4 regions of the Kluyvera intermedia genome follow, and region 1 is predicted to be linked to each of the others. Evidence: predicted binding sites of a transcription regulator. Region 1 holds the regulator's gene; each other region holds the start of a gene.
What was found. Region 1 encodes CRP, which controls carbon source genes, mostly activating them, when cyclic AMP is high. Its sites were predicted from a motif close to ATGTGANNNNNNTCACAT; they were not measured.

Region 1 (4,508 bases):
TCTCGGCACCGTTTATGCTCGAAGCTTGTAGCTATCATATGGATAAAGGCTTCTCACGCGTTTATCAACGCTATCTGCTGAACCTGTTAAAAGGCAACGCGGCGCGCAAGCTCAAGGCTTATCCCGGCTCGCTGCCGGTGGATCTGCGCCAGCTAAAAAGCATGCGCCGGATCCGTGAGTTCGATGATTCGATCACCTCGAAGATCCACGGTTTTGCCGATGCTATCGACTACTATCGTCAGTGCAGCGCGATGCCGACGTTAAGCAAAATCACCAAGCCAACGCTGATTATCCATTCAAAAGACGATCCCTTTATGGATCATCACTCTATTCCCGCACAGGAAGAACTGCCGGATAACGTTGAGTATCAGCTAACCGAACACGGCGGCCACGTCGGATTTATCGGTGGCACCCTCCGCCACCCGGAAATGTGGCTGGAAAAACGCATCCCCGCCTGGCTGATGACCTGGTTAGGAGTGAAGGCATGATGATCCCCTGGCAGGACCTCGACCCGGACACGCTGGATAGATTGATTGAAAGCTTTGTCTTGCGCGAAGGCACTGATTATGGTGAATATGAACGTTCACTTGCGCAAAAGGTCGCCGACGTCAAACACCAGTTACAAACAGGCGAAGCGGTGCTGGTCTGGTCTGAACTTCACGAGACCGTCAACATCATGCCCCGTAACCAATTTCGCGGTTAACTATACTTATTGCAGGAGGCTAATTGGCTTCCTGTAGTCTGTTCAGGAGTTATTCGCATGTCTGCCAAACACCCAGTTATTGCCGTGACCGGCTCCAGCGGTGCAGGAACCACCACCACCAGCCTGGCATTCCGAAAAATTTTTGGTCAACTTAACCTGCGTGCCGCAGAAGTTGAAGGTGACAGCTTCCACCGTTATACCCGTCCGGAAATGGACATGGCAATCCGTAAGGCACGCGATGCCGGTCGGCATATCAGCTATTTCGGCCCAGACGCCAACGACTTTGGCCTGCTGGAACAAACTTTCCGCGACTATGGTGTTAACGGTAGCGGCCAGTCGCGCAAGTATTTACACACTTACGATGAAGCCGTGCCGTGGAATCAGGTGCCGGGAACGTTCACCCCCTGGCAACCCTTGCAGGAGCCAACCGATGTCTTGTTCTATGAAGGGCTACACGGCGGCGTAGTGACGCCACAAAATGATGTCGCGCGCCATGTGGATTTGTTGGTGGGCGTGGTGCCTATCGTTAACCTTGAGTGGATCCAGAAAATGATCCGCGACACCAGCGAGCGCGGGCACTCGCGTGAAGCGGTGATGGATTCGGTGGTGCGTTCGATGGAGGACTACATCAACTACATTACGCCGCAATTTTCCCGCACACATATCAACTTCCAGCGCGTCCCGACGGTCGATACTTCAAACCCTTTCGCCGCCAAAAGCATTCCATCGCTCGATGAGAGCTTTGTGGTCATTCACTTCCGTAATCTTGATAACATCGATTACCCGTGGCTGCTGGCGATGCTGCAAGGATCGTTTATTTCGCACATGAATACGCTGGTGGTTCCCGGCGGCAAGCTCGGGCTGGCGATGGAGCTCATCATGATGCCGCTGGTGCAGCGTTTGATGGAAGGAAGAAGCTAAACGGCGTTAACAGCGTTCCCGGCGGCGCTGCGCTTGGCCGGGCTACGTGTCATATGCAATTAGCCTTCAATCACTTCATAAGAGTGGGTGATATTCACCGCTTTTTCGAGCATCAGCGCAACCGAGCAGTATTTCTCAGCAGACAGGGACACCGCACGAGCAACCGCGGCATCTTTAAGATCCTTACCCGTCACGATGAAGTGCAGGTTGATATGTGTGAACAGGCGCGGCGCCTCTTCACGACGTTCGGAAGTCAGTTTCACTTCGCAATCAGTGACGTCATTGCGACCCTTTTGCAAAATGGAAACCACATCAATTGCACTACAGCCACCGGCTGCCATCAGGACCACTTCCATCGGGCTTGGGGCTTTATCACCCGAGTTGCCGTCCATCAAAATCTGGTGGCCTGAAGCGGACTCACCGAGGAAGGTTAAGCCTTCAATCCATTTCACACGCGCTTGCATATTATTTAACTCCCAGGTTGCAATTTTCTTCTCAGATTACGCGTACATAACAATTCTCGCAATGGAAGGCGATCGCCGTCATGCTGAAGCGAGACACCAGGAGACACGCGCCGAAAGCTATGCTAAAACAGTCGGGATGCTACGGTAATACATAAACGTACTGCATGTATGCAGAGGACATCACATTACAGGCTGCGGCACGATTCGACAGCCGACTTCCCAGGTAACGGGAAGGATACTATTGCAACCAGTGGCTGCAATGTTTTTGCCGCTGGGAAGAGCTTATAACAGAGGATAACCGCGCATGGTGCTTGGCAAACCGCAAACAGACCCGACTCTCGAATGGTTCTTGTCTCATTGCCATATTCATAAGTACCCATCGAAGAGCACGCTGATTCACCAGGGTGAAAAAGCTGAAACGCTGTATTACATCGTCAAAGGCTCAGTGGCTGTACTCATCAAGGATGAAGAAGGCAAAGAGATGATCCTCTCTTACCTCAACCAGGGTGACTTTATCGGCGAGTTAGGCCTGTTCGAAGAAGGCCAGGAACGCAGCGCATGGGTACGGGCAAAAACCGCTTGTGAAGTTGCTGAAATCTCTTATAAAAAATTCCGTCAGCTGATTCAGGTAAACCCAGACATCCTGATGCGTTTGTCTTCGCAAATGGCACGTCGTCTGCAGATTACCTCTGAAAAAGTCGGCAACCTGGCATTCCTGGACGTGACCGGACGTATCGCCCAGACCCTGCTGAATCTGGCCAAACAGCCGGACGCAATGACCCACCCAGACGGTATGCAGATTAAAATCACCCGTCAGGAAATCGGTCAGATCGTTGGTTGTTCCCGCGAAACCGTGGGCCGTATTCTGAAAATGCTGGAAGATCAAAATCTGATCTCCGCACACGGCAAAACGATTGTCGTCTACGGCACCCGCTGATCCAGCCAAAACGGCATAGTGCTAACGCAGTATGCCGTTTTTGTTTCCCCTCATGTGGCGCAGGCTGATTTACCACCCGGAAGTCAACTATGCACTGCGGCAAACGCTGGTGTTATGTTTGCCGGTCGCCATTGGCCTGCTCTTCGGCCATCTTCAACAAGGCCTGCTGTTCTCGTTAGTTCCCGCTTGCTGCAATATCGCCGGTCTTGATACCCCGCATAAACGTTTTTTCAAACGTCTGACTATCGGCGGCTGCCTGTTTGCCGGATGCAGTCTGGCGGTACAGCTATTACTGGCAAAAGAGGTCCCGCTACCGCTCATCCTGACCGTGCTCGCCCTTTTACTTGGGGTGACAGCTGAAATCAGCGCGTTACATGGACGACTGCTACCCGCCTCGCTGATTGCCGCTATTTTCACCCTCAGTCTTGCGGGCAATATGCCTATCTGGCAGCCGCTACTGCTCTATGCGCTCGGCACACTGTGGTACGGATTATTTAACTGGTGGTGGTTCTGGATGTGGCGCGAACAGCCGCTGCGCGAATCGCTGAGCCTGCTCTATCGCCAGCTCGCCGACTACTGTGAAGCCAAGTACAGCCTGCTGACTCAGCATACTGACCCCAGCACTGCGCTGCCACCGCTGTTAAACCGTCAGCAAAAGGTGGTGGATTTAATCTCCCAATGCTACCAGCAGCTGCACATGCTGGCGGCGAACCAGCACAACGATTACAAACGCCTGCTGCGCGCTTTTCAGGTAGGGCTGGATTTACAGGAGCATATCTCCGTTAGCCTGCACCAGCCGGAAGAGGTGCAAAAGCTCGTTGAGCGTAGCCACGCGGAAGCAGTGATCCGCTGGAACGCTCAGACCGTCGCCGCACGTTTGCGCGTGCTGGCGGATGATATTCTCTACCACCGCTACCCTAGCCGTTTCACCATGGACAAGCAGATTGGCGCGCTGGAAAAAATCGCTGACCAACATCCTGATAATCCGGTCGGCCAGTTCTGCGCCTGGCACTTCAGCCGAATCGCCAGAGTGTTACGAGCCCAGCGCCCACTGTATCCGCGAGACCTGATGGCGGATAAAGAACGTCGCCTGCCGTTGTTCCCGGCAATCAAGAGCTACCTGTCGCTAAAATCCCCCGCCCTGCGCAACGCGGGCAGGCTAAGCGTCATGCTGAGTATCGCTAGCCTGATGGGCACAGCGCTGCATCTGCCAAAACCGTATTGGATCCTGATGACGGTACTGCTGGTAACGCAAAACGGCTATGGCGCAACCCGCGTACGAATTTTCCATCGGGCAGCAGGTACGCTTGCTGGTCTGGTGATTGCAGCCATCGCCCTGCACTTCCACGCACCACAAGGGCTAGCGCTTGCCGGGATGCTGGTTATCACACTCAGCAGCTACCTGATTATTCGCCGCAGCTATGGTTGGGCCACCGTTGGTTTTACCGTCACGGCGGTATATACCCTACAAATTCTCACGTTA
Region 2 (4,508 bases), 1.2 Mb from region 1:
CGTTGATGCTCTGGCAAACTCAGTGCCGCGAGCCCTTTATTTGTCGGATGCGAATGGCTGTGCGCAGCACTTGCCGCAAGTTCGGTCAGGTTGTGGCGCGGCGTATCAAGGAGAGCGATATCAATATTTCCCTGTGTGGCCAGGACGTGCAGGCGTTCAGCGCCGTTTTGCTGCCACCAGTGGCGCATTGCCTGCTGACTTTCCGGTGTAGCACGATCGGATTTGTTACTGACGATAATATCCGCCACCGCGAGCTGGTCGCGGAAGTTTTCATTATCGACGATTTTATCCTCCAGCAGCTGACGCGGATCCATTACGCACACCGTGGCACGCAGATCTATCCACGGTTCATATACGGGAGCGGTTAACAGGTCGAGGATTTGTTTGGGGTGACCAAGGCCCGTGGGCTCAATCAGCAGACGGTCAGGTTTGCCTTGGCGTAGCAGGGTGTTCAAACCCACCTGCATCGGCAGACCATTGACGCAGCACATACAGCCACCGGGGATCTCTTTGAGTAAGGCTCCACTATCGGCTAATAGCGCGCCGTCGATACCGACTTCGCCAAACTCATTGACCAGTACGGCCCATTTTTCGTCGGCGGGTTTATGGGCGAGCAGGTGGAGGATAGAGGTCGTTTTCCCGCTGCCGAGAAAGCCGGTAATTAGATTGGTTTTAGTCACGAAAACTCCAGAGGATAAAGAGTATTAACGCGACAACTTTATCCTGGCGAAAACGTGACGCAAAGCAAAGCTTTCCGGTGAGCCAACCTGCGCTGACTCACCGAGGGGGGATTTGCGTTATCCGTTAAGTGCGGTCAACAGCGCCTGACGGGCACCTTGCTGAACCAGCGTTTGCCATGCGCCTTCAATTGCCTGCACGAATTGCGGATTGGCGGGTAGGTCGCGACCAAAAATTTCCTGTAAGGTCAGTAACGCTTCGACGCGGCTGTCATTGCTGCTGTTGCTCACAAGGTTGTGAATTTTTTCAGCCAGTGGGTCGCGGATATCAATGGTATTCCCGGCATCGTCCGTGCCGCTGACATAGCGCATCCAGGCGGCAACACCCAGCGCCAGCAGCGACCAGCGAGAGCCTTCGTTTAGATGGATACGAATACCGTCAAGTAACCGCTGGGGAAGCTTTTGACTGCCGTCCATGGCGATTTGCCAGGTGCGGTGCTGCAATGCCGGGTTACTGAAACGCTCAATCAGACTGTCGGCATAGGCATCGAAATCAACATGGGTGATGCGTAATGTCGGCGCCTGTTCCGCCATCATCAAATGGCGCGCGGCACGACGAAATGAGGCATCCTGCATACAGTCGCTGATGTGCGCATAGCCCGCCAGATAGCCCAGATACGCGAGGAATGAATGGCTACCGTTTAGCATGCGTAGCTTCATCTCTTCCCACGGGAGAACATCATCGACCATCTGTGCGCCAACGCTGCCCCAATCCGGGCGACCGGCGACGAAGTTATCTTCTATTACCCACTGAATAAACGGTTCGCAGCTAATGGCGCACGGATCTTCTACGCCGAGCTCGCGGGTGATTTCCGCCAGTGAGTCTTTGGTTGCGGCGGGAACGATACGGTCAACCATGGTGCCCGGAAAGCTGACATGTTCAGCAATCCAGTTTGCTAGCTGCGGGGAACGCTGCTTAGCCATATCCAGCACCGCGTTTTTCACCACGTGACCGTTGTCGGGAATGTTATCGCAGGAGAGAACGGTAAATGCTGGCAGACCGCGTTCGCGGCGGCGATGCAGGGCTTCAACGAGGATCCCGGGCGCAGAATGAGGCTCCGTCGGTGAATGGAGATCGTGAATGATGCGCGGCTGAGTCAGATCCAGATGCCCTGTTGCCGGGTCGATGCAATAGCCTTTCTCGGTGATGGTCAATGACACAATCGCCACCTGCGGTTCGCAGAATTTTTCGATAATAGCCGCCAATGAGTCCAGCTTAGCGTTCAGACACTCGTTCACCGCACCAACGATAATCGGCTGGTTACCGGCTGCGCTTTTTTCCATCACGGTAAACAGATGATCCTGCTGACGCAGCTGACTCATCAGTACATCGCCGCTGAACAGGCTAATTTCACAAATGCCCCAGTCGCCACCGTGCTGATTCAGTACTCGGTTGGTCAGCAACGCCTGGTGCGCACGATGAAAGGCACCAAAACCGAAGTGCACAATGCGCGAACGTAGTTGTTGCCTGGCATATTGTGGTAACTGCACGTTTGCGGGAAGGGTGCTGGAGGCTATTGTCTTCATTATCTACACATCCGATTAACCATTAATTAACGTCGGCAGTGTAAAGTTATATGACAGCAAATCAAATTGGTGTGCCGTATTTATCGCGTTAATGTGAGCTGGATCAATCAATCCAGGCGGATTGTTTGACCGTCATAAATAAGCCTGTATGGTAGTCGTCATTAACGGTGATTTTATTGGTATAACAACTTTATTTGAGGTGAGGCAATGGAACAAACCTGGCGTTGGTACGGCCCGAACGATCCGGTATCTCTTGATGATGTGCGTCAGGCTGGCGCAACGGGTGTTGTAACGGCTTTGCACCACATTCCTAACGGTCAGGTATGGCCTGTTGACGAAATTAAACAGCGTCAGGCTGTGCTGGCTGAAAAAGGGCTGACCTGGTCGGTCGTTGAAAGTATCCCGGTGCATGAAGATATCAAAACCGGCTCTGGCCAGTGCCAGACCTGGATTGCTAACTATCAGCAGAGCATCCGTAACCTCGCGGTGTGCGGTATTGATACCGTGTGCTACAACTTCATGCCAATCCTCGATTGGACGCGTACCGACCTTGAGTACACGCTGGCAGACGGCTCTAAAGCCCTGCGTTTTGATCAGATTGCCTTTGCCGCATTCGAACTGCATATCCTCAAACGTAACGGTGCGCAAAACGATTATACCGACGAAGAACAACGTCAGGCGCTGGCCTATTTTAATGCGATGAGCGAAGCGGAAGTCACCAAATTGACCCGCAACATCATCGCGGGCCTGCCTGGTGCGGAAGAGGGGTATACCCTTGACCAGTTCCGCGCGCGTCTGGCGGAATACGATCACATCAGCAAAGATCAGCTGCGTGAAAATATGGCCGTATTCCTGCGTGCGATTGTGCCGGTTGCTGAAGAAGCGGGCGTACGTCTGGCCGTTCATCCGGACGATCCACCGCGTCCAATCCTCGGTCTGCCACGCATTATCTCTACCATTGAAGATATGCAGTGGTTGAAAGAGACCGTCGACAGTATTAATAACGGTTTTACCATGTGTACCGGTTCTTACGGCGTACGCGCAGACAACGATCTGGTGAAAATGATCGAGACTTTTGGCGATCGTATCCACTTTACGCACCTGCGTTCGACCTGCCGTGAAGAAAACCCGAAAACCTTCCATGAAGGCGCACACTTACAGGGTGATGTAAACATGGTGGCGGTTGTTGACGCGATTTTGACCGAAGAGCAACGCCGTAAGAAAGCGGGCGATCTGCGCCCAATTCCAATGCGTCCTGACCACGGTCACCAAATGCTGGACGACCTGAAGAAGAAAACCAACCCGGGGTACTCGGCGATTGGTCGCCTGAAAGGGTTGGCGGAAGTGCGCGGCGTTGAACTGGCGCTGAAAATGACCAAATTCCGCGACCTGCTGTAATCGAGGATTTCTCTTCACACTGGTGCGGCTTTGGGCCTCGAAGCTTGCCCGTGTGGAGTATCTGGCAGCAACAAAAAAGGACAGCCAAACGGCTGTCCTTTTTTATGGGGCGATGTGCGGTGCTTCATCCCGGCGTCGCATTCGCTCGGCAGTGCTACCCATGCGCGCTATCGCAGGACTGATAAGCGCAGCGCCATCAGGCATAACAGTGCACGTTGCCGGATGCCGGCTACGCCCGCTGGCCCGGACGAGATGCCGCTAGCATCGACTCCGGGTGTCGTGATTAGTCCGCGCGGCACATATAGCGTTTTTCTTCGATATGAACGCGAATTTTCTCACCGGTGGTCAGGTACTCAGGCACCTGAACAACCAGACCGGTGGTCAGGGTAGCAGGTTTAGTACGGGAGCTTGCAGAAGCCCCTTTAATGCCCGGTGCGGTTTCGGTGATTTCCAGATCCACCGTCTGCGGCAATTCCAGCGCCAGAACCTGGCCGTCCCACAGTAGAACCTGCATATCCGGCATACCACCTTCTGGGATGAACTGCAGTTCATCAGCAATCTGATCGTGAGCGAAGATATACGGGGTATAGTCTTCTTTATCCATGAACACGTACTCGTTGCCATCAATGTAAGAGAAGTCAACGAAGCGGCGGTTTAAGGTCACGGTATCGACCATGTCGTCGCCTTTAAAGCGTTCTTCCACTTTCAGACCGGTGCTGACGTCGGAAAAACGCATTTTGTACAGCGTTGCCGCGCCACGGGCGCTCGGTGACTGAATATCAATGTTTTTTACAATCAGCAGCTTGCCGTTGTAATTCAGCACCATACCTTTTTTGATTTCGTTCG
Region 3 (4,508 bases), 1.3 Mb from region 1:
ATGGCCGTCAGCACCAGCGTCAGGGCAACAAACACCCATGAGTGAACCTGGAATGGCACGAAGAACAGCGAAATCGCCGTGACCAGAACCCCCACGCACAATCCTCGCGCAACACCACCGCCGACAAAACCGGCGATAATCACATGCGTCGGCACCGGCGCCACCAGCAGTTCTTCAATGTTGCGCTGGAACTTGGCACTAAAGAACGACGACGCCACATTGGCGTAGGCGTTAGTGATCACCGCCATCATGATAAGGCCCGGCACGATAAACTGCATGTAGGTAAAACCATGCATTTCACCAATCCGTGAACCAATCAGATTACCAAAAATAATAAAATAGAGCGTCATGGTGATGACGGGCGGCACCAGCGTCTGGATCCAGATACGCATAAAGCGGTGGATCTCTTTCGCCCAGATGCTTTTCAGCGCGACCCAATAAAGGTGCATCATGCGCGATCTCCTTGTTTTTCATGAACCAGCGATACGAACAGTTCTTCGAGTCGGTTGGCTTTGTTACGCATACTCAACACCTGAACGCCCTGTGCGCTCAACTGCGCAAAGACGCTGTTAATCCCCTGCTCACGCAGCACTTCAACTTCCAGCGTTGAAGTATCCACCAGGCTGTACTGGTAGCCTTCAAGCTTCGGCAGCGGGCTTTTTGGCGCAAGGTCGAGAATAAAGGTCTCTGATTTCAGCTTGGAGAGCAGATTCTTCATCGAGGTGTTTTCCACCAGTTCGCCGCGCTGGATAATGCCGATATTACGGCACAGCATTTCTGCCTCTTCCAGATAGTGGGTGGTGAGAATAATGGTGGTGCCTTTGTCATTGAGATCTTTGAGGAATCCCCACATGGAACGGCGCAACTCGATATCCACGCCCGCCGTAGGTTCATCCAGGATCAGCAGTTTTGGCTCATGCATTAGCGCACGGGCAATCATCAGGCGACGCTTCATCCCGCCGGAGAGCATCCGCGCGCGTTCGTTGCGTTTTTCCCACAAATCAAGCTGCTTGAGGTATTTTTCGCTGCGGATAACCGCATCTTTGTGCTCTACGCCGTAGTAACCCGCCTGGTTCACCACGATTTGCTGCACGGTTTCAAATGGGTTGAAGTTAAATTCCTGCGGCACCAGTCCCAGCTGGCGTTTGGCATTCACCACGTCCTTTTGCAGGTCGTAGCCAAAGACGCTGACGCGCCCGGAAGTTTTATTCACCAGCGAACTGATAATGCCGATGGTCGTTGATTTACCTGCGCCGTTCGGCCCCAGAAGCGCGTAAAAATCACCGGCTTCGACTTTTAAATCTATCCCACGCAGCGCCTGTAAGCCGCCAGGATAGGTCTTCGTCAGTTGCTCTAATTCCAGTGCAATGGTCATCGGTTTTTGCTTACCTTACATTCTGATACTTGATATCTGGTTTTAAAAAATCAGGAGTTGCCCTATATTAGCCCAACGCAAATTACTGGGTTAATGCCTCCATGAACGACATAGATACACTCATCAGCAACAATGCACTATGGTCAAAGATGCTGATAGAAGAGGATCCCGGATTTTTTGAGAAACTGTCGCAAGCGCAAAAGCCGCGCTTTTTATGGATTGGGTGCTCAGACAGTCGCGTACCCGCCGAACGTCTGACCGGGCTCGAGCCAGGCGAACTGTTTGTTCACCGCAATGTGGCGAACCTTGTCATCCACACCGATCTTAACTGCCTTTCCGTGGTGCAGTATGCCGTTGATGTGCTGGAAGTTGAACACATTATTATCTGCGGGCACTACGGCTGCGGTGGCGTTCAAGCGGCAATCGAAAACCCGGAACTGGGTTTAATCGACAACTGGCTGCTGCACATCCGCGATATCTGGTTCAAACATAGCTCATTGCTGGGCGAGATGCCGCCGGAACGTCGTCTTGATACGCTTTGCGAGCTGAACGTAATGGAACAGGTGTATAACCTGGGACACTCCACCATCATGCAATCAGCATGGAAGCGTGGTCAGAAAGTGATGATTCACGGATGGGCTTATGGGATTCATGACGGCCTGCTGCGCGATCTTGACGTAACAGCCACCAGCCGCGAAACCCTGGAGCAGCGTTACCGCCACGGGATTTCCAATCTCAAGCTCAAGCACATCAACCATAAATAAGGGCAATAACCCCTTGTAGCCCGGACGAGGCGGAACGCCGACTCCGGGGCAGTTCGGTGCATATCCCGGCGTCGCCATGCTCGGCCGGGCTATACCACCGTCAGCGCCATCAGGCACCGCGACAAACTTACTCGTCCAGCATCACCACTTTGCCCACATACGGCAGATGACGATAACGCTGAGCGTAGTCGATACCATAACCGACCACGAACTCATCCGGGATGGCAAAGCCGACAAACTCAACCGGCACTTCAACTTCGCGGCGGGTCGGTTTATCCAGCAGAGTACAAATCGCCAGTGACTTTGGTTCACGCAAGCGCAGAATCTCGCGCACTTTCGACAGGGTGTTACCTGAGTCGATAATGTCTTCAACGATAAGCACGTCTTTGCCACGAATATCTTCGTCGAGATCTTTGAGGATTTTCACATCGCGAGTGGTAGACATACCGCTGCCATAGCTGGAGGCCGTCATAAAATCGACTTCGTGCGGAACCTGCACTTCACGGCACAGGTCAGCCATGAACATGAACGAGCCACGCAGAAGACCCACCAGCACCATTTCGCTGCCGCTATCTTTATAGCGCTCGTTAATCAGATGACCTAATTCGGCGATACGCGCTTTGATCTCCGCTTCCGGGATCATCACTTCAACAGTATGTTTCATTTAACTAACCACATGATTTTAAATGTACATCACTCAACCTGTTAGCCCAGAGCCACAAGGTTGATCAGCAAGCGGGAAAGTATACCAGCAAAACGAATCAGGCGGCTAATTCGATAATAAAGCTCAATTTGTGATTTCGATCACACTTGTTAAATCCTATAATGAAATGAAAGCAATAATTAACAAAACAAAACGGGCACATTTCTATGGCAGAAACAAAATATCAACAATCACGGTTACTCGTGAGGCTAACAGCCCTCTTTGCCGCATTCTGCGGGCTGTATCTGTTAATCGGCGGTATCTGGCTGGTCGCTATCGGCGGCTCCTGGTACTACCCTATCGCCGGCGTGGTGATGTTGGGTATTACCGCAATGTTATGGCGTGCGAAGCGCTCGGCGCTGTGGTTGTACGCCGCGCTGCTGCTCGTCACCATGATTTGGGGCGTCTGGGAGGTCGGCTTCGATTTCTGGGCGTTGACCCCGCGCAGCGACGTACTGGTCATCTTCGGCGTATGGCTGATTTTGCCGTTCGTCTGGCGTCGACTGGTCGTTCCTTCCAGTGGTGCCGTTTCCGCTCTCCTCGTCGTGCTGTTGATCAGTGCCGGTATCCTCACCTGGGCGGGCTTTAACGACCCGCAAGAGGTTAACGGCACGCTGAGCGCTGACGCCACGCCTGCCGAACCTATCTCACCGGTTGCCGACCAGGATTGGCCAGCCTACGGACGTAATCAGGAAGGTCAGCGTTTCTCGCCGCTCAAGCAGATTAACGCCGAGAACGTGCACAAGCTGAAGGAAGCGTGGGTATTCCGCACCGGCGATCTGAAGCAGCCAAACGATCCGGGTGAAATTACCAACGAGGTCACGCCGATTAAAATCGGTAACATGCTCTACCTGTGTACCGCTCACCAGCGCGTGTTCGCGCTCGACGCGGCCACCGGTAAAGAGAAGTGGCACTTTGACCCACAACTGGGTACCGACCCGAGCTTCCAGCACGTGACCTGTCGCGGCGTGTCTTACCATGAAGCCACCACCGACAATGCGTCACCTGACGTGGTTGCCGATTGTCCGCGCCGCATTATTCTGCCGGTCAACGACGGTCGCTTGTTTGCGCTGAATGCTGATACCGGTAAGCCGTGTGAGTCCTTTGCCAACAAAGGTATTCTCAATCTGCAAACCAATATGCCGGTCACCACGCCTGGCATGTATGAACCGACTTCACCACCTATCGTCACCGATAAAGTGATTGTGATTGCCGGGGCGGTCACCGATAACTTCTCTACTCGTGAGCCGTCTGGCGTTATCCGTGGCTTCGACATCAACAGCGGTAAGCTGCTGTGGGCGTTCGATCCGGGTGCTAAAGATCCGAATGTTATCCCGGGTGATGAGCATCATTACTCCCTGAACTCGCCGAACTCCTGGGCACCTGCTGCCTATGATAAGAAGCTGGATCTGGTTTACCTGCCGATGGGCGTGACCACGCCGGATATCTGGGGTGGTAACCGTACGCCGGAGCAGGAACGCTACGCCAGTTCGATTGTGGCGCTGAATGCGACGACCGGTAAACTGGTGTGGAGCTATCAGACCGTTCACCACGATCTGTGGGATATGGACATGCCGTCACAGCCGACGCTGGCGGATATCACCGTCAACGGTAAAACCGTTCCGGTGGTTTATGCTCCAGCAAAAACCGGCAACATCTTCGTGCT
Region 4 (4,508 bases), 840 kb from region 1:
CAGTTGCCAACATTACGCTGGCTACTTCCGAATCCTGGCGCGATAAAGCGACCGGTGAAATGAAAGAGCAGACCGAATGGCACCGCGTAGTGCTGTTTGGCAAGCTGGCGGAAGTTGCGGGCGAATACCTGCGTAAAGGCTCTCAGGTTTATATCGAAGGCCAGCTGCGTACCCGTAAATGGACCGATCAGTCCGGCGTTGAAAAATACACCACTGAAGTGACCGTGAACGTAGGCGGCACCATGCAGATGCTCGGCGGCCGTCAGGGCGGCGGCGCACCGGCTGGCGGTAACGCAGGCGGCGGCCAGCAGCAGGGCGGTTGGGGTCAACCTCAGCAGCCACAGGGCGGCAATCAGTTCAGCGGCGGCGCGCAGTCTCGCCCGCAGCAGCAGCCACAATCTGCACCGGCACAGTCTAACGAACCACCAATGGACTTCGACGACGATATCCCATTCTAAGACTCGCGTTTTCGCGAACTCAGAATATGAAACCCTGCTTCGGCAGGGTTTTTTGTTTTTGGGGCAGACCGTCTCAGACTACGGTGTCGATTATCGTCGGCTCTGGGTAGGCATGATAAGCAAAGCGCCATCAGGTACAACCGTGCAGCGGCGTAAATGCATTATCCGGTCTACGATAGGTAATTCAGTGGAGGCGATCACGCCCTCAGTTGGCCATTGATGTTTCATTGAGCACGGGCAGAATCGGTGGCTTTCCCGTCGCCACCCGCTTGCGGTTCATCTCGTCAAGAATCAGCCGATAAGCGATGTAGTATTTATAGATGTTGCTGACGTAGGTCACTGTCTCTGCACCAATTTTCTCAGCGGCAAGGTTCTCGACGTTGCCAAACCAGATATTGGGATCAAAGTCACGCTTCTTCGTTTCCACTCGCAGGCGAGCAATACGCGCTGGCCCAGCATTATAGGAGGCGAAGGAAAACAGTGCCTTATCTAGCTGCGTCATGGGTTCATCGGCATAGTAGCGATCGATCATCCAGCGCATATATTTCACCCCAGCATGAATATTGGGATCCAGCTGTTTGATGTCGCCCACCTTCAACTCTTTACCGGTTTTTGGCATCACCTGCATCACGCCAATCGCCCCAACATGGCTGCGTACCGACTGATCGAGCCGTGATTCCTGATATCCCTGCGCGGCCATCAATAGCCAGTCAACATCATAACGGTCGCCATATTTTCTAAACACCTCCACCATCTTGAGAAACTTGCGTCGCTCCCTCTCTGCGGCGACATTTTTGACATAGCTTGCGCTCTTCAGATAGCGCAACAAAAGTGTATTACCCAGCGTACTGCCCTGGCGGTGGTCTTTGACAAAATCATTCAGCTCAGCCAGCAGCTTCGGATTATTTTTACGCACGGCCCAGGCAATGCTGCCGTCATCTCGGAGCACCACCTTTTCGTGTACCTCAATTTTGGGGAATACCTGTTTCCAGAATACGGCTTTATGGCGGTCGACCACGGTCAGAGGGATAAGCCCCGCGTTAAGCATCTCCAGTAAATCCTCATCTTCCAGTGCTTCGGGAGCGGGTTTGATGGTTACCGGAGGGCGCTTCTCTTTGGCGAAACGCGCATTTAGGGTAAGCACGCTTTCGTAATAGCTTGATGAAAGACGCACAAATACCGTCTTGCCGGAGAGATCGTCGAGGTTTTTTACCTGTGGAGAGGCGGGGCCTGAGATCAGTAACTCCTTGATCCCGGAGTAGAGTGGCTCGGTGAAGGCGACCTCTTTTTGGCGGGAAGGGGTGATGGTCAGGTTTGCGGCCGCGATATCCCCTTTACCTTCATTGAGGGCGCTAAAAAGCGTATCTCGCGTTACCGGGACGAAGATAATACGTACCTTAAGATGGCGCTGCTTCAGCTTTTTATCTTTTGCCAACTGCGCGTTAAGGCTTTGTTCAAACGCAGCGAAAATATCGTGAGTTGCCCCGCGCTGCTGGCCTTTGGTGATGAAAAAAAAGGTCTTGCTGTAGGTGGTCAACACCCGGATCACTCGTCGGTCTTGCATGCCGGGAAGATCGCCCGTCCACGGCTGCATGATCGTTTCGATATTGACCTCTAGAGTGTCGGAAGGCTCACTCTCCGTCGAGGCAGCATAAGCGGGTTGAAGCAGCAGAACGCTGAGGCAGGGAATGATAAAACGATAGAAAGGGACGGTGTTCATGGTGCGGCACTCCGCAGGGCGCATCCGTTTATTTTAGTCGATGGAGAGTAAAACACCTGGTGTGGAAAGGGTTTTCCCTGGTGAATTTGGGCAATAAAAAACCCCGATAAATCGGGGTTTTAGCAGTTTCATCAGCACTCAATACATCGGCACCGGCCATTCAGGCGGCGCATGACTCATCACTTCAACCATCACATCTTTGATGTTATTAAAGATGGTCGAAATATCCACCAGAGTAATCCCCAGTAAGCCCGTCGCGAACCAGCAAGCTGCTGCGACACCCAGCATACCGCTGATCACTGCCAGCCCGGCGTAGTCTGATTTACGAAGTTGAATCTTCAGGGTACTGGCGATAAACATCAGTACTGCGCTGGTTAACGGCCAACGTAGCAGCGCGACGCCTGCGGTAATGGAAACCATGAAACCTTATCCTCAGAGATAAACAAGACATTGCCCTGACAGCGCGTTGTTCACTGAGGCACGAGGCGCTCTGGCTATCTGAAGGCATCAAACGAGATGAAACGCTGTTTCTGTTTCATTCTATTTTGTGAACTATATCACGTTTGTTGTTTTATTCACCAGAGGCGGGCGCAGGATTTTTGTCAGTAAAATAACCGTTAAAAGGGTATGGGAATGGTGCTGCCGCGCGGTGTGCGACGGCAGCAAAGAGGCATATTAAGCGGAGATCTGATGACGATAGGCTGTCGGTGTACGGTCGAATTCACGGCGGAATACGCGGGAAAACGTCTGCTGCGAAACGTAACCCAGATCCATCGCGATATCGAAGATGGGTCGCTGGGTGGTGCGCAGCGCTTCCGCCGCCAGCAACAGACGCCGCTGGCGAATGTAATCACCCAACGTTTGATGCATCACGGTGCGGAACATCCGTTGCAGGTACCACTTCGAATAGCCGGATTTTTTGGCCACGATATCGATATTAAGCGGTTGCTCGATATGTTCATCTATCCATTCAATAAGCGTCTGAATAATTTCCCGATGGGACATAAGGCTCTCCCCGTTGTCTATTTTCGCGTCGATTTCTGTTCTGAGGGCGAGTATAATTCCTCAAGTTAACTTGAGGTAAAGCGGATTATGGAAAAAAAATCGACGAGAATAAAAACGCTGCTTTCACCGGGTGAAGTAGCGAAACGAACTGGCGTAGCGGTATCTGCGTTACATTTTTATGAAAGCAAAGGGCTGATTCGCAGCACGAGAAACAGCGGCAATCAGCGGCGCTATAAGCGCGATGTTTTGCGCTACGTGGCGATTATTAAAATTGCCCAGCGCTTAGGGATCCCGCTCGGCACCATTGGTGAATCTCTGCGCGTTCTACCGGAAAACCACACGCTGGGGCCGAAAGACTGGAAGCATTTCACCACCCAATGGCGCGAAGAGCTGGATAAACGCATCCACGCCATGGAAGCGCTGCGCGATCAACTCAACGGCTGCATTGGTTGCGGTTGTATGTCATTGCGTGACTGCCCGTTGCGTAACCCAGGTGATAAATTGGGTGAAGAGGGCACCGGTGCGCGACTGTTAGAAGACGAATAATCCATGCCGGGTGATTGCGACATTTATGCCACAGAATTGTTGCCAGATTGCGCATTAACGATAACGTTTGCGCATGGGTTGGTGAATTCTTCATCGGCAATCGTTAATTTTGATACAGCAGGGCAAACTTCTGTTGAAAAAGAGGGTATAAAAGCCAGATAATCGTTTGCCTCGAATTTTCGGACGCATCTTACGTCGAAAACGACAGGCTCACCTCATTGCGCAAACGCGCAAATGGGGACTTCCGATTATCGTTTTGTCTGCGCGGAGTTAATCGTTTGCTTTTTTGTGGCTCCCCTATTGCCGCAATGTAGCACAAGGAGATGACGCTTAACTGGCAGTGGATGTTCCACCACGCAGACGAACGAATGATAAAAACTCTCAGGGGATGTTTTCTATGTCTACGCCTTCAGCGCGTACCGGCGGTTCGTTAGACGCCTGGTTTAAAATTTCTGCACGTGGTAGCTCCGTTCGTCAGGAGATTGTTGCCGGTCTTACGACCTTCCTGGCAATGGTGTACTCGGTTATTGTTGTGCCGGGTATGCTGGGTAAAGCAGGCTTCCCGCCAGCCGCGGTCTTCGTCGCGACCTGTCTGGTTGCGGGCGTAGGTTCAATTGTCATGGGTCTGTGGGCAAACCTGCCGCTAGCCATTGGCTGCGCCATTTCACTGACTGCCTTCACCGCATTTAGCCTGGTACTGGGCCAGCAGATCAGCATTCCGGTGGCTCTGGGTGCCGTCTTCCTGATGGGCGTGCTGTTTACCATTATCTCTGCTTCTG

Region 2: the regulator CRP is predicted to act here: its motif matches at 2,356-2,373, upstream of U0026_RS07975 (mannitol dehydrogenase family protein).
Region 3: the regulator CRP is predicted to act here: its motif matches at 2,932-2,949, upstream of hpt (hypoxanthine phosphoribosyltransferase).
Region 4: the regulator CRP is predicted to act here: its motif matches at 2,724-2,741, upstream of U0026_RS21020 (YjcB family protein).

Annotation. Positions count from the first base shown of each region.
Region 1 covers NZ_CP139986.1:470,097-474,604, reverse strand. Annotated here, with positions in the region: gene U0026_RS02145 (hydrolase) at 1-488, shown strand, start outside; gene U0026_RS02140 (YheU family protein) at 485-703, shown strand; gene U0026_RS02135 (phosphoribulokinase) at 761-1,624, shown strand; gene U0026_RS02130 (OsmC family protein) at 1,684-2,088, opposite strand; gene crp (cAMP-activated global transcriptional regulator CRP) at 2,393-3,025, shown strand; gene U0026_RS02120 (YccS/YhfK family putative transporter) at 3,078-4,508, shown strand, end outside.
Region 2 covers NZ_CP139986.1:1,662,047-1,666,554, forward strand. Annotated here, with positions in the region: gene U0026_RS07970 (CobW family GTP-binding protein) at 1-680, opposite strand, end outside; gene U0026_RS07975 (mannitol dehydrogenase family protein) at 798-2,264, opposite strand; gene uxuA (mannonate dehydratase) at 2,472-3,662, shown strand; gene yeiP (elongation factor P-like protein YeiP) at 3,946-4,508, opposite strand, start outside.
Region 3 covers NZ_CP139986.1:3,863,404-3,867,911, forward strand. Annotated here, with positions in the region: gene U0026_RS18695 (ABC transporter permease) at 1-452, opposite strand, end outside; gene U0026_RS18700 (ABC transporter ATP-binding protein) at 449-1,375, opposite strand; gene can (carbonate dehydratase) at 1,477-2,139, shown strand; gene hpt (hypoxanthine phosphoribosyltransferase) at 2,267-2,803, opposite strand; gene U0026_RS18715 (glucose/quinate/shikimate family membrane-bound PQQ-dependent dehydrogenase) at 3,010-4,508, shown strand, end outside.
Region 4 covers NZ_CP139986.1:4,367,286-4,371,793, reverse strand. Annotated here, with positions in the region: gene ssb1 (single-stranded DNA-binding protein SSB1) at 1-458, shown strand, start outside; gene U0026_RS21025 (MltF family protein) at 664-2,178, opposite strand; gene U0026_RS21020 (YjcB family protein) at 2,317-2,598, opposite strand; gene soxS (superoxide response transcriptional regulator SoxS) at 2,854-3,183, opposite strand; gene soxR (redox-sensitive transcriptional activator SoxR) at 3,271-3,729, shown strand; gene U0026_RS21005 (NCS2 family permease) at 4,127-4,508, shown strand, end outside.